Regions from separate parts of the Glaciihabitans sp. INWT7 genome, predicted to be linked through region 2. Evidence: predicted binding sites of a transcription regulator. Region 2 holds the regulator's gene; each other region holds the start of a gene.

The links. Region 2 encodes HrcA, which represses chaperone genes, less so after heat shock. Its sites were predicted from a motif close to TTNGCACTCGNNNNNNNCGAGTGCNAA; they were not measured.
Region 1: groL (chaperonin GroEL) is a predicted target of HrcA. The motif match lies at 1,916-1,942, and genes of this name have one in related genera.
Region 3: groES (co-chaperone GroES) is a predicted target of HrcA. The motif match lies at 1,800-1,826, and genes of this name have one in related genera.

Annotation. Positions count from the first base shown of each region.
Region 1 is NZ_CP043653.1:2,785,514-2,790,007, reverse strand. Features, by position in the region: gene F1C58_RS13420 (LytR C-terminal domain-containing protein) at 1-449, shown strand, start outside; gene F1C58_RS13415 (cold-shock protein) at 566-772, shown strand; gene F1C58_RS13410 (DUF3048 domain-containing protein) at 820-1,860, shown strand; gene groL (chaperonin GroEL) at 1,986-3,614, shown strand.
Region 2 is NZ_CP043653.1:1,895,787-1,900,280, forward strand. Features, by position in the region: gene F1C58_RS09195 (16S rRNA (uracil(1498)-N(3))-methyltransferase) at 1-149, opposite strand, end outside; gene dnaJ (molecular chaperone DnaJ) at 154-1,260, opposite strand; gene hrcA (heat-inducible transcriptional repressor HrcA) at 1,279-2,301, opposite strand; gene F1C58_RS09210 (DUF4870 domain-containing protein) at 2,543-2,911, shown strand; gene F1C58_RS09215 (DUF4870 domain-containing protein) at 2,968-3,336, shown strand; gene hemW (radical SAM family heme chaperone HemW) at 3,339-4,494, opposite strand, start outside.
Region 3 is NZ_CP043653.1:2,917,715-2,922,208, reverse strand. Features, by position in the region: gene F1C58_RS14060 (hypothetical protein) at 38-490, shown strand; gene F1C58_RS14055 (class I SAM-dependent methyltransferase) at 576-1,775, opposite strand; gene groES (co-chaperone GroES) at 1,911-2,207, shown strand; gene rarD (EamA family transporter RarD) at 2,283-3,218, shown strand; gene F1C58_RS14040 (ABC transporter substrate-binding protein) at 3,264-4,494, shown strand, end outside.

The DNA.
Region 1 (4,494 bases), 890 kb from region 2:
CCACCGGCGTGCTCGTGGCCGCGGGACTGTTCGGCCTTGCGGTCATCCGGGGCACCATCGACCTCCCCTTTGCGACCGCGAACGCGACCGCAGCGCCGAGCTCGACGCCGTCCCCCACCCCGACGCCGACCATCACGCCGAAGATCGATCCTTCACTGGCGATCACCGTGCTGAACGGCACCACCACCAAGGGGCTCGCGACCGCTGCCGGGAACGACCTCGTCAAGCAGGGCTGGGCGGGAGCATCCGAGCAGATCGGATCGCGCACGAACGCCGGCTCCACCGACATCACCAAGACCGTCGTGTACTACAGCGACGCCGCGAACGAAGCGGCGGCACGCGCGATGGTGTTGTCGCTCAAGATCGGGGAGATCCGCCTCTCCGCGGCCTACCCCGGATCGCCGATCACCGTGGTGCTCGGCAGCGACTACGTGCTTCCCGCGGGCTGATCCGCCATGCCGTGTTTCGCTGAGGTTTAATTCGTTCCGATTTGCCCGAATCGCCATTACTATCTGGGATTGGTTGCTGACAGCGGCAGCCGGAGGCGAAACACAGGGAGTATTCGATGGCGAACGGAACCGTCAAGTGGTTCAACGCTGAAAAGGGCTACGGCTTCATCACGGAGGACGGTGGCGGGCAGGATGTCTTCGTCCACTACTCCGCGATCGACATGGGTGGCTACAAGGTGCTCGAAGAGGGGCAGAAAGTGACCTTCGAAGTCGGCACCGGAAACAAGGGCCCGCAGGCCGAATCGGTGCGCCTGGCCCAATAGGGTCCAATGGCCCGCACCTCGCCGCCGAGCGCGGCTATGGTGTGCGCATGGGGGATACGTCGGCACGGGGGCGCGCACTGCTCTCGCTGACTCTCGCGATCGGGCTCGGCCTGTGCATGTCGGGCTGCGTTCCGCAGAAGACGACGCCCTCGGCGAGCCCGACCCCGAGCCTCACACCGACGGTCACCGCGCCGCCCACCTCGGTCGCGCCACTGCGTGGAACGACAGTGCCCGCGGGATCCCTCGACCATGCATCGATCGCGGCGAAGATCGACAACCTGCCCTCGGCGCGACCGCAGATCGGCCTCGAGAGCACCGACCTCGTCTATCAGGAACTGGTCGAGGGCGGCCTCACCCGCTATGTCGCCGTCTGGCAGTCCAGCATTCCCGCCCTCATCGGTCCGGTGCGCTCCATCCGTCCGATGGATCCGGACATCGTCTCGCCGCTCGGCGGCATCATCTGCTACTCCGGCGGGCAGCAACGCTTCGTCGACCTGATGCGCAAGACTCCCGTATACAACGCCATCCATGGCCAGGCGGACACGGCGAGCACCTTCTTCCGCACCCCGACGAAGGCGGCACCCCACAACGTGCTCGTCAAGGCCCCGGAATTGCTCGCCCAGCACGCTGACATCCCCGCCCCGGCTCAGCAGTTCCAGTACGCCTCCGCCCCCACGTCGACCGCGGCTACCGCCGGGACGCCGACCGCGGCGATCAGCTACGCGTTCTCCGGTGTGACCAGCGGAAGCTGGACGTGGGATGCCGCCAAGGCCGTCTTCCTCCGGTCCCAGGGCACCGGCCCCGACCTCGACAGCGCGGGGGCGCAACTCTCCACCACGAATGTCGTCGTCATGCGGGTCACGGTGACCGTCGACCAGAACGTGCCGAAGACGAACCTGATGGGCTCCGGCGAGGCCTGGATCTCCTCCGGTGGCCGCACAGTTCACGCCAGCTGGACAAAGGCATCGGCGACGGATCCGATCCATCTCGCCGATGACGCCGGGGCGCCGGTGCTCCTCGCCGTCGGCAACACCTGGATCGAGCTGGTTCCCACGGCGGGATCCGTGTCCGTCGTCGCTCCCGGCTAGAGCCGCACGACCTCGAAGCTCACTTGCACTCTCAGGGGGAGAGTGCCAGAATCATTTAGCACTCCCTTATTGAGAGTGCCAATAGCTGTTGCTTACATGACGTCCCGGAAGGACGAAAAACACACATGGCAAAGATCATTGCTTTCAACGAGGAGGCCCGTCGCGGCCTCGAGCGCGGCCTCAACATCCTGGCCGACGCCGTCAAGGTGACCCTCGGCCCGCGCGGCCGCAACGTCGTTCTCGAGAAGAAGTGGGGCGCCCCCACCATCACGAACGACGGTGTCTCCATCGCCAAAGAGATCGAACTCGACGACCCCTACGAGAAGATCGGTGCGGAGCTCGTCAAAGAGGTAGCGAAGAAGACGGATGACGTCGCCGGAGACGGCACGACCACCTCCGTTGTTCTCGCCCAGGCCCTCGTGCGCGAAGGACTGCGCAACGTCGCGGCCGGCGCCGACCCGATCAGCCTCAAGCGCGGAATCGACAAGGCCGTCACGGCCGTCATCGCCGCGCTCGTCGCCGGTGCCAAGGAGATCGAGACCAAGGAAGAGATCGCGGCCACCGCATCCATCTCCGCCGGGGACCCCGAGATCGGTGCCCTCATCGCGGAAGCGATCGACAAGGTCGGCAAGGAGGGTGTTGTCACCGTCGAGGAGTCGAACACCTTCGGCACCGAGCTCGAACTCACCGAGGGAATGCGCTTCGACAAGGGTTACCTGTCGGCGTACTTCGTCACCGACCCGGAGCGTCAGGAAGCGGTCTTCGAAGACCCCTACATCCTGATCGTCAACTCCAAGGTCTCCAACATCAAGGACCTCCTCCCGGTCGTCGACAAGGTCATCCAGTCGGGCAAGCAGCTCCTCATCATCGCCGAGGACGTGGATGGCGAGGCTCTCGCGACTCTCGTCGTCAACAAGATCCGCGGCATCTTCAAGTCCGTCGCCGTCAAGGCTCCGGGCTTCGGCGACCGTCGCAAGGCGCAGCTGCAGGACATCGCCATCCTCACCGGTGGTCAGGTCATCTCCGAGGAGGTCGGACTCAAGCTCGAGAACGCCACCCTCGACCTGCTCGGCCGTGCCCGCAAGGTCGTCGTCACCAAGGACGAGACCACGATCATCGAGGGATCCGGCGACGCCGAGGCCATCGCCGGTCGCGTCAAGCAGATCCGTGCAGAGATCGAGAACACCGACTCCGACTACGACCGTGAAAAGCTCCAGGAGCGTCTCGCGAAGCTCGCCGGTGGCGTTGCAGTCATCAAGGCCGGAGCCGCGACCGAGGTCGAGCTCAAGGAGCGCAAGCACCGCATCGAGGACGCCGTTCGCAACGCGAAGGCCGCCGTCGAAGAGGGCATCGTCGCCGGTGGTGGCGTCGCCCTCATCCAGGCCGGCGCAATCGCCTTCGCCTCCGAGGCCCTCACCGGTCTCACGGGTGACGAGGCGACCGGAGCGAACATCGTCAAGGTCGCAGTGGATGCCCCGCTCAAGCAGATCGCACTCAACGCCGGTCTCGAGTCCGGCGTCGTCGCCGAGAAGGTGCGCAACCTGCCCACCGGACACGGCCTCAACGCCGCGACCGGCGAGTACGTCGACATGCTCCTCGCCGGAATCAACGACCCGGTGAAGGTCACCCGCTCGGCCCTGCTCAACGCAGCGTCGATCGCCGGCCTGTTCCTCACCACCGAGGTCGTCGTCGCTGACAAGCCCGAGAAGGCTGCAGCACCGATGGGCGACCCGTCGGGCGGCATGGACTTCTAAGTCTCGCCAGCACGGCAAGAACCACACAGCAGGGCGTCTCCTTCGGGAGGCGCCCTGCTGTCGTGTGCCCTGCGTCGTGCGTCGTGTGCCCTGCGTCGTGCGTCGTGTGCCGTGTGCCGTGTGTCGTGTGTCGTGTGTCGTGTGTCGTGTGTCGTGTGTCGTGTGTCGTGTGTCGTGTGTCGTGCGTCGTGTGCCGTGTGCCGTGTGCCGTGTGCCGTAGGGCTCCACGTCGCCCAGGTCGCCACGGCGCCAGGTCGTCCAGGTCACCCAGGCGATCCGTCAGAAACTGCTCGCCCGGCCGATCTCCGGGACAGTTTGCGACGATTCGCGGCTCACCCGCGGGGATGGGGCTGCGCAGTGAAGGGGTCCCCTTGTGCCTACTGAACTGTCAGGGATCGTTCCGACGGGCGCTCATGCCGGGCGTTTGGGACGGATGGCGCGGTGACCTTCTCGCTGACCTTGGGGTCGGGCAGGTTGCCGGCGTAAGTCCGTCAGTACCGGCTCTTTCGGGGGCGGGTGGCCAGCCGTTTGTGACGGTTGGCGGCCATGCCCGGGGCTGGTGCCCGGCAGGGGAGTGCACCCGTCGGCCGATCCGTCAGTAACAACTCTTTCGGGGGCGGTGGCCAGCCGTTAGTGACGGTTGGCGGCCATGCGAGGGGCAGGGTGCTCGCAAGGAGAGGGCACCCGTCGGCCGGTCCGTCAGTAAAAGCTCTCTGGGCGGCAGTGGACAGCGGTTTGTGGCGGATGGCGCGGTGACCTTCTCGCTGACCCTGGGGTCGGGCAGGTTGCCGGTGTCAGTCTGTCAGTAACGGCTCTTTCGGGGGCGGTGGCCGCCGGTTTGTGACGGTTGGCGGCAATGACCGAGGGGCGGGGTGCTCGC
Region 2 (4,494 bases):
ATCAGGCCCGCTCCGTTGCCGATCGAGATCGACTCGCCTTCGGCGATACGGCTCACCGTGACGGCGTGGCGCGCCTCCGCTCCCCCGACCGTGATCCGCTCACCGACGGTCGCGGAGACCAGCTCTTCGCTCAGGTAGAAGTGGGCCATGCGATCAGATGTTGAGGAACCGGTCGCGCAGCTTCTGGAACAGGCCCTGCTGGAAGTGCGTGAGCGTCGGTGCCGCGGCCTTGCGAGTGCTCGCGAACTGCTTGATGAGATCCTGCTCCTTGTGACTGAGCTTCACCGGGGTCGTCACCTGCACTCCGATCTTGAGGTCACCACGCCCGCTGCCGCGCAGGTGGGTAACGCCGCGATCCTTGATCGTGATGACCTCCGCGCTCTGGGTACCGGGACGGATGTCGACCGCGACCTCGCCATCGAGCGTCTTGAGCGTCGCCCTGGTGCCGAGGATGGCGTCCGTCATCTGCACCTCGAGGGTCGCGAGGATGTCGTCACCGTTGCGGCTGAACACGTCGTGATGGCGAACCTTGATCTCGAGGTAGAGATCACCGGCGGTGCCGCCGGCCGGACCGACCTCACCCTGGTTGGGCATCTGCAGGCGCAGTCCGGTGTCGACCCCGGCGGGGATATCGACCGGGATGCTTCGGCGCGCCCGAACGCGACCCTGGCCCTGGCAGGTGGGGCAGGGGTTCGGGATCACGGTGCCGTAGCCGCGGCAGGTGCCGCACGGGCTCGATGTCATCACATTGCCAAGCAGGCTGCGCACAGTGCGCTGGATCTGCCCGCTGCCGTGGCAGATGTCGCAGGTGACCGGGGTGGTCCCCGGCGCGCAGCACGAGCCATCGCAGGTCTCGCAGAGCACGGCGGTGTCCACCTCGATGTCGCGGGTCGTGCCGAAGATGATCTCCTCGAGGTCGACCTCCACGCGCACGAGGGCGTCCTGTCCGCGTTCGCGGCGCGAGCGTGGCCCACGGGTCTGCCCACCGCCGAAGAAGGATTCGAAGATGTCACCGAAGCCGCCGAAGCCCTGTCCACCCTGCCCACCGAAACCGGTCTGGGGTCCGAGGTCGTACTGCTGGCGCTGCTGCGAATCGGAGAGCACGTCGTAGGCGTGCGTGACGAGCTTGAACTGCTCCGAGGCATCCGCTCCGGGGTTCACGTCGGGATGCAGTTCCCGCGCGAGGCGACGGTACGCCTTCTTGATCTCGTCTGTCGTCGCGCTGCGGTCGACACCGAGTACTTCGTAGTGGTCAGCCAATCAAATTCCCTTTGGTGTTCAGTCCTCGCCGAGCAGGCGGGACAGGTAGCGGGCGACAGCTCTCACTGCCGCGATGTTGTTCGAATAGTCCATGCGGGTGGGGCCGATCACGCCGAGGCGTGACACTTCCCCACCGGAAGTGGCGTAACCGGTGGTCAGCACCGAGGTCTCCCCCAGGCCGAAGGAGGCATTCTCCTTGCCGATCGACACCGAGAAGCCGTTCTGGTCCGGCTCCATCTCGCCGAACAGCCGCAGCAGCGTCACCTGCTCCTCGATCGCCTCGAGAACAGGGTAGATGCTGCCGCTGAAGTCTTCCTCGGTGCGCACCAGGTTCGCAGTCCCGGCCATGACCAGCCGGTCCTGGCGGTTGGCGAGCACCTGTTCGATGAGGGCCGATGCGATCCGGCCGACCGCCGGGGCCTCCGCCGGCGAGAACTGCTCGGGCAGCTGCGCCAGCTTCTCGGCGGCCTCCGCGAGCCCGAGTCCGCCCAGACTCGCGTTCAGCCGGGATCCGAGCTGGGAGAGGAATTTCTCCTCAAGCTCGTCTGAGACGTCGAGCAAGCGCTGCTCCACTCGGCCGGTGTCGGTGATCAGCACGGTCATGACACGGGACGAAGCGAGGCGCACGAGTTCGACGTGGCGGATGCGCGAGCGAGAAAGCGAGGGATACTGCACGAGCGCGACCTGGTTGGTGAGCTGCGACAGCAACCGCACAGTGCGTCCGAGCACCTGGTCGAGGTCGGCGGATGACCCGAGAAAGGTCTCGATAGCGGTGCGCTGCGCGGGGCTGAGCGGTCGCAGATCGGCGAGCTGGTTCACGAACACGCGGTAGCCCTTGTCCGTGGGGATGCGCCCGGACGAGGTGTGCGGCGCCGCGATGAGCTCCTCCTCTTCGAGCAGCGCCATGTCGTTGCGGATGGTCGCTGCCGAGACTCCGAAGGAGTGGCGATCCACGATGGATTTGGATCCCACCGGCTCGCGCGACGCGACGTAGTCCTGCACGATGACGCGCAGCACGTCGAGGCCTCGCTCCGACACCATGCTCATCACCCCGCTCTCTCCGCCACCGTAACTTCGCGCTGCCCACCCTTGGCACTCGCGTGTGCAGACTGCCAATTGTACCGTGACACACCCTGACGAAGGCATTGCATGCATGGCGAGGAGGGCGCTACCTTATGCATGTGCTCGTGCAGCGCCCTCAGTCGAGGGCCCAGCGAGACACCGCCCGAAGTCTTTCCTCGCCAGCTCGCAGGATCGATCCGCTCACCGAAAGGCTCTGCACATGACCGACCCCATCTCCACGCCGGCTGCACCGCAACCGGCTGCGCCCCTCACCGAGGCTGAGGACCGCCAGTGGGCGTCGTTCGCACACCTCGGGGGCATCATCGGCTTCCTGCCCTCGCTGATCATCTGGCTCGTCTTCAAGGACCGTGGTCGTTTCACCAACACCGAAGGCAAAGAGGCACTGAACTTCCAGATCACGATGGTGGCCGCGTACATCGTCGGATCGATCCTGAGCGTCATCGTCATCGGATTCCTGATCACACTCGCTGCGGCGATCGTCTCGATCATCTTCTCGATCATCGGCTTCACCAAGGCCAAGGACGGCATCGCGTACCGTTACCCCTTCGCCATCCGCCTCATCAAGTAATCAGCTCTTCAGCAAGCCCGGCCGCACGCGGCCGGGCTTGTGTGTTTAATGGGCGCATGTCAGAAACCACGCCGAACCCGTACCAGACGCCGACGCCATTCAGTCCGAGCGACGAAAAGCTCTGGGCGATGCTCGTTCACCTCGGCGGGATCTTCTTCCACTTCCTGCCGGCACTGATCGGTTACCTGGTTCTGCGCGACCGCGGTCCATTCGTGCGCGAACACACCCGCACGGCGCTCAATTTCCAACTCACCGTTCTTCTCGGCTACGTCGTAGGACTGTTCACCCTCTGGCTGTTCGTTGGCGCGATCATCATCCTGGCCGTCGCCGTGCTCGACATCGTTTTCAGCATCATCGCCGCGATCGCCGCCAACCGGGGCGAGTGGTACACCTACCCGGTGGCCGTGAAGTTCATCTCGGCCTAGGGCTAGTCGAGCAGCCGCCGCACCACCGCATCGGCGAGCAGGCGCCCGCGCAGCGTCAACACGAGCAAGCCGCGCACGGCGGACGCGCCGTCGACGAGTCCGTCGCCGATTAGTCCCGCAACGGCGGTGCGTGCGCCCGCCGGGAGCTCGGCGATGACCAGCCCCTCTCGGATGCGCGTGCCGAGCAGCACGCCCTCAACCCGCCGGGTCTCCTCGTCGAGGGTCTCTCGCCCGGCCCCGGGCGACAGACCAGCGCCGATCCGGTCGGCGTAGGCAGCAGGATGCTTCACGTTCCACCAGCGCACCCCGCCGACATGGCTGTGCGCCCCGGGACCGATCCCCCACCAGTCATGGCCCTGCCAGTAGGCGAGATTGTGCCGCGACCGGTGCTCGGCGAAATCCCCCGATGACTCGCGCGCCCAATTGCTGACCTCGTACCAGCCGTAGCCGGCGGAACCGAGCAACTCGTCTGCGAGCTCGTACATGTCTGCCTGAAGATCTTCGTCAGGCTGTGCCACATCGCCCCGACGGATCTGCCGCGCGAGCTTCGTTCCGTCCTCCACGATGAGCGAATAGGCCGAGAGGTGGTCCGGATGCTGGGCGATGGCGTGCTCGAGCGACACCCGCCAATCTTCGAGGGATTCCCCCGGTGTGCCATAGATGAGATCGAGGCTCACCTCCAGTCCGGCGTCGCGGGCCCACTGCACCACGAGAGGCACCCGCTCGGGGTCGTGAGTACGCTCGAGAGTCGCGAGCACGTGCGGCACGGCCGACTGCATGCCGAAAGACACGCGCGTGAACCCCGCGTCCGCGAGGGATCGGAGGTAGGCGGCATCCACTGAATCGGGGTTCGCCTCGGTGGTGACCTCCGCGCCGCGCTCCAGTCCCCAGGTCTGCCTGACCGCCGCGAGCATTGCGGTGAGATCGGTGACCGGAAGCATGGTGGGTGTGCCCCCGCCGAAGAACACGGTGGAGACCTTGCGGCTCGGGAGCAGCACCCGATCGAGGATGTCCCGCGCGAGGGCGACCTCGGCGATCGCCTGTCCGGCGTAGTCCGTGCGCTTCGCTCCGCGCAGCTCGTCGGAGGTATAGGTGTTGAAGTCGCAGTACCCGCAGCGCACGCGGCAGAACGGCACGTGGAGGTACACGCCGAAATTG
Region 3 (4,494 bases), 1.0 Mb from region 2:
ATCGCCTGACACTGACAACGTTCTCAAAGGAGCAACCATGACTGACCCCGACAACGGCGCCGTGCCGCCGGTACCGCCGCCAGCCTCGCCCGTGACTCCGCCCGTCGCGCCTCCCGTGATGCCGCCGGCTCCTCCGGCCGGCGACGGCTATACGAGCGCCCCTCCCGCCTATGCCGCGAGCGGTGTCGTGGCCCCTAAGAAGACCCTGAGCCTCATCGGAATGATCGCCGGAATCGTCGGTCTCCTCGGTTTCTGGGTCGTCTTCATCCCGATCGTCGGATCGGTACTGCAGCTCTTCATCCCCGGCGCCGCGCTCGTGCTCGGAATCCTCGGTCGCAAGCGCGAAGGTGTGCCGGCCAAGGGATTCTGGATGACCGCGATCATCACCGGAATCGTGGGTCTGGTCATTGCGATCATCGCCCTGATCGGTTGGATCGCCCTCTTCGCCATCGGCGGAGCCAACGGCGCGTTCGACTCGAACAACTACTAGACGCTCCGCTTTCGACAGTCAGGGTCCGTCTCCTTCGGGAGGCGGACCCTTCGTCGTGTTCATCCCCGTGCCGTGTGCCGACGCCTCAGGAACGGAAGGTGACTCGCTCGCAGAGAAGAGCGGTATGCCGACCCGCCACCCGGGTGAGCACCAGTGTCGCGGACTGCGGGCCGTGCAGCGACAGCTTGCGACGGAATGCCGCGGGATCGACATCCACCCCTCGCTTCTTGATCTCGAGCGAACCGATCCCTCGTGCCGCTAGTTCCTTCTTCAGTCGACGTTCGTCGAGCGGGAAGGTCTCGACCACGCGGAAGCACGCCGCAAAAGGCGTCTCGATCGCGGTGTCGCAGGTGAGGTAGGCGATGCCGTCGCTCAGCATGGTCGCACCGATGCGCCGGCCGAGATCGCCGATCAGCCGGGAGCGGATGACCGCGCCATCCGGCTCGTACAGGTAGCTGCCGAGTGTGCCGGTCTCGACATCGATGCTGTCGCCGGTGGAGGCGAGCTCTGCGGTGCCGTGCTCGCCGATCACGAGGGCGGAGCGCCGGATGCCCGGGCGTGCGAGGCTGCCGAACCAGAGCCCGAGTTCGACCACGTCGCGATCGACGGACACCCACTGCGCTTCAGCTTCCGGGGGGATGAGGTCGCGGTCGATGCCGGGTCCGAGTTTGATCCCGGTGGGGAGATGGTCGGCGATACCGAAGGCGAAATCGAGGGTCGGCGAATAGTCGGCGGGGTCCGAGAGGCGCGAGGTGTTCTGGTGGCCGGCGGTGCGTCGGGCGGGGTCGAGGTAGACCCCGTCGAAGCCCTCGAGATCGAAGCCGGTGACGTCGGCGTGCACGACCGTGGCATTCGGCCAGAGCGCGAGGTTGTACGCGGCGATCGCCGCGGTCACCTCGTCGAGTTCGACGGCGGTCACCTCGAGATCCAGCGAGGCGAGCGCGAGCGCGTCGCCCCCGATCCCGCTGCCCAGGTCGGCGACGCGCTGGAGACCTGCGGCCTGGAACCGCCCGGCATGCAGGGCGGCTACCCGCAGGCGGGTCGACTGCTCTAGCCCGGCCTCGGTGAAGAGCATCCGCCCGGCGAAGGGCCCGAACTTGGCCGCCGCCTTTGCGCGCAGTTTCGACTGGCTGAGCACCGCTGCCACGAGGCCGGCAGAGTGGCCGGCCCGACGGAGGTCGTTCACCGTCTTCAGCAGATCCGAGTTGGACTGCCATTCGGGCAGCGAATCCAGCAGTCTCAGGCCGTCGCTGGAAAGCAGTTCGACGAGCTCTGAGGAATCCATCGACCCACCGTACCAAGCCACCGATTGGCACTCACCTTGCAGGAGTGCTAACGCGCGGCTAAGCTACATCTGGCACTCTCCTCGGGAGGGTGCTAACCCTCCAGATTTCGAAGTACTTCAAGAAAGAGGTCAACCGTGGCAGTCTCCATCAAGCCGCTCGAAGATCGCATTGTCATCAAGCAGGTCGAAGCCGAGCAGACCACTGCATCCGGTCTCGTCATCCCGGACACCGCGAAGGAGAAGCCCCAGGAGGGCGAGGTCGTCGCTGTGGGACCGGGTCGCATCGACGACAACGGCAACCGCATCCCCCTCGACATCGCCGTCGGCGACAAGGTCATCTACTCCAAGTACGGTGGGACCGAGGTCAAGTACGGCGGGGAAGACCTGCTCGTGCTTTCGGCTCGCGACGTGCTCGCGGTCGTCACCCACTAAGACCACTTCTTCACGAAGGGGCCCATTCCGATCACCTCGGAATGGGCCCCTTCTCTTTTGTGCCGTAACATCCCCATGATGTCCAGCTCGCGAACCCCCGAACAGTCCACGGAGCGATCGGGTGTGGTGATGGCCGTCGCGGCCTACGCGCTCTGGGGCATCCTGCCGCTCTACTTCCTGTTGCTCCAACCCTCGGGCGCCTTCGAGATCGTTGGGCTTCGCATCCTGTTCTCCCTGGTGTTCTGCGCGATGATCATCACCGTCACGCGCAAATGGCCCGCGCTCGTCGCGATCCTGCGCCAGCCGCGCATCGTCTTCACCATGGGTCTCGCCGCGGTCTTCATCTTCGTCAACTGGCAGGTCTACGTCTTCGCGACGCTCGATGGCAAGGTGATCGAGGCATCCCTCGGCTACTTCATCAATCCCATCGTCACAGTTCTGCTCGGGGTGCTCTTCCTGCGGGAGAGATTGCGGATTGCGCAGTGGATCGCCGTCGGCACGAGCCTCGTCGCGGTCGTCGTGCTCGCATTCAACTACGGGACGTTGCCGTGGATCTCGCTTGTGCTCGCCTTCTCCTTCGGGCTGTACGGGCTCATCAAGAAGCGAGTGGGCCCAGCGGTGGATGCCGTGAGCGGGCTCACGCTCGAGACGGCCTGGCTCGCACCGGTCGCGATCGTGCAGCTTGCCGTCGTCGGCACCAGTGCCGGCCTCACCTTCGGCACGGTGAGCCTCGCCCACACGCTTCTCCTCGTGAGTGCGGGTGTCGTGACCGCGGTTCCCCTTCTGCTCTTCGCCGCCGCCGCGCGACGACTGCCCCTCGTCTACCTCGGGCTCACCCAGTACCTCGCGCCGGTGCTCCAGTTCGTGGTGGGTGCTTTCGTGCTGGGGGAGGACATGCCGCCCGCGCGCTGGATTGGATTCGCCCTCGTCTGGGTTGCGCTCACGATCCTCACCGTCGACATCTTCGTCTCGGCGCCGCGGGCACGTCGCGCCTCGCTGCCGGCCCAGTGACCGAACTGTAGGGTTCGACATACCCGATCTACCCGAAGGACCATCATGTCGCGCTCCCGAACGCTTCTCGCTGCCGTCTCTGGAGTGGTGTTCTGCCTTGCGCTCGTGTCCTGCTCTGTCGCAACCCCCACGCCACTTCCGTCGGCACCGTCGGCCACATCGACGGCTACGCCATCGGGCGACGGGGTACTGCGCATCGGCACTCTCTTCCCCAGCACCGGCACCCAGTCCTATCTCGGCGGCGCACAGGCCGCGGGTGTCGCGGTGGCCGTCAAGGAGATCAACGATGCCGGTGGCGTGCTCGGCAAACCCGTCGAAGTGCTCGCCCGGGACTCCGGCGATGTCTCCACCGCGACCATCGAGGCGTCGATCGCCGACCTCGTGACCGCGAAGGCCGACGTGCTCGTCGGGCCGTCGTCATCGGTGCTGGCCGAGAGGGTCATCCCGAAGCTCGTCGCGGCGAAGCTGCCGATGATCTCTCCCGCCGCCACCGCCATGCGTCTCAGTTCTGTGGCATCCGGCGGCTATTTCTTTCGCACGATCGGCTCTTCAGCCCTGGAAGGGGACGCCCTCGCGAAGACCATCGGTGGCGGAAGGGCCCGCATCGCGATCGTCTACTTCGATGACGACATGGGTCGGGCGGTTCTCGGCACGATGCGGGCGGCACTTGCGGCATCCGGAGGCGTGGTGGCTGTGCAGAAGATCGATGCGACCACGAAGGACCTTGCGCCCATCATCGCCGCGGTGAAGAGCTCGAAACCAGACGACGTCGTCTTCGTGAGCCCGTTCAGCGCAATGGCGCAGAACACGGCAATGATCACTCAGCTGACGGCGGCGGGATTCGGCGGAGCGAAACTCTGGCTCACCGGACAGAACACCGCGGACTACTCCCAGGCCCTGCCGGTCGGCACGCTGGCGGGCGTGAACGGCATCCTCGAGGGGGCGCAGCCGACTCCCGCCTTCGTCGCGCGTGTCGCGGCTCTCGCACCGGCGGTCACCGACCTGCAGTATGCCGAGGAAGCCTATGACGCCACGATTCTCGCCGCCCTCGCGGCGACGGTGGCGAAGGATGCGAGCGGCTCAGCGATCGCGTCCAACCTGCGAGAGGTGTCGGGCGGAGGAATCGAGTGCACTACTTTCAGCGAGTGTGTCGGCGTGCTGAAGACATCCGCCGACATCGACTACGACGGAATCTCGGGCGCCACCACATTCGACGCCAACGGCGACACGAGTCCCGTGCACTTCGGGCTCTACCGCTACGACCCCGCCGGACGCT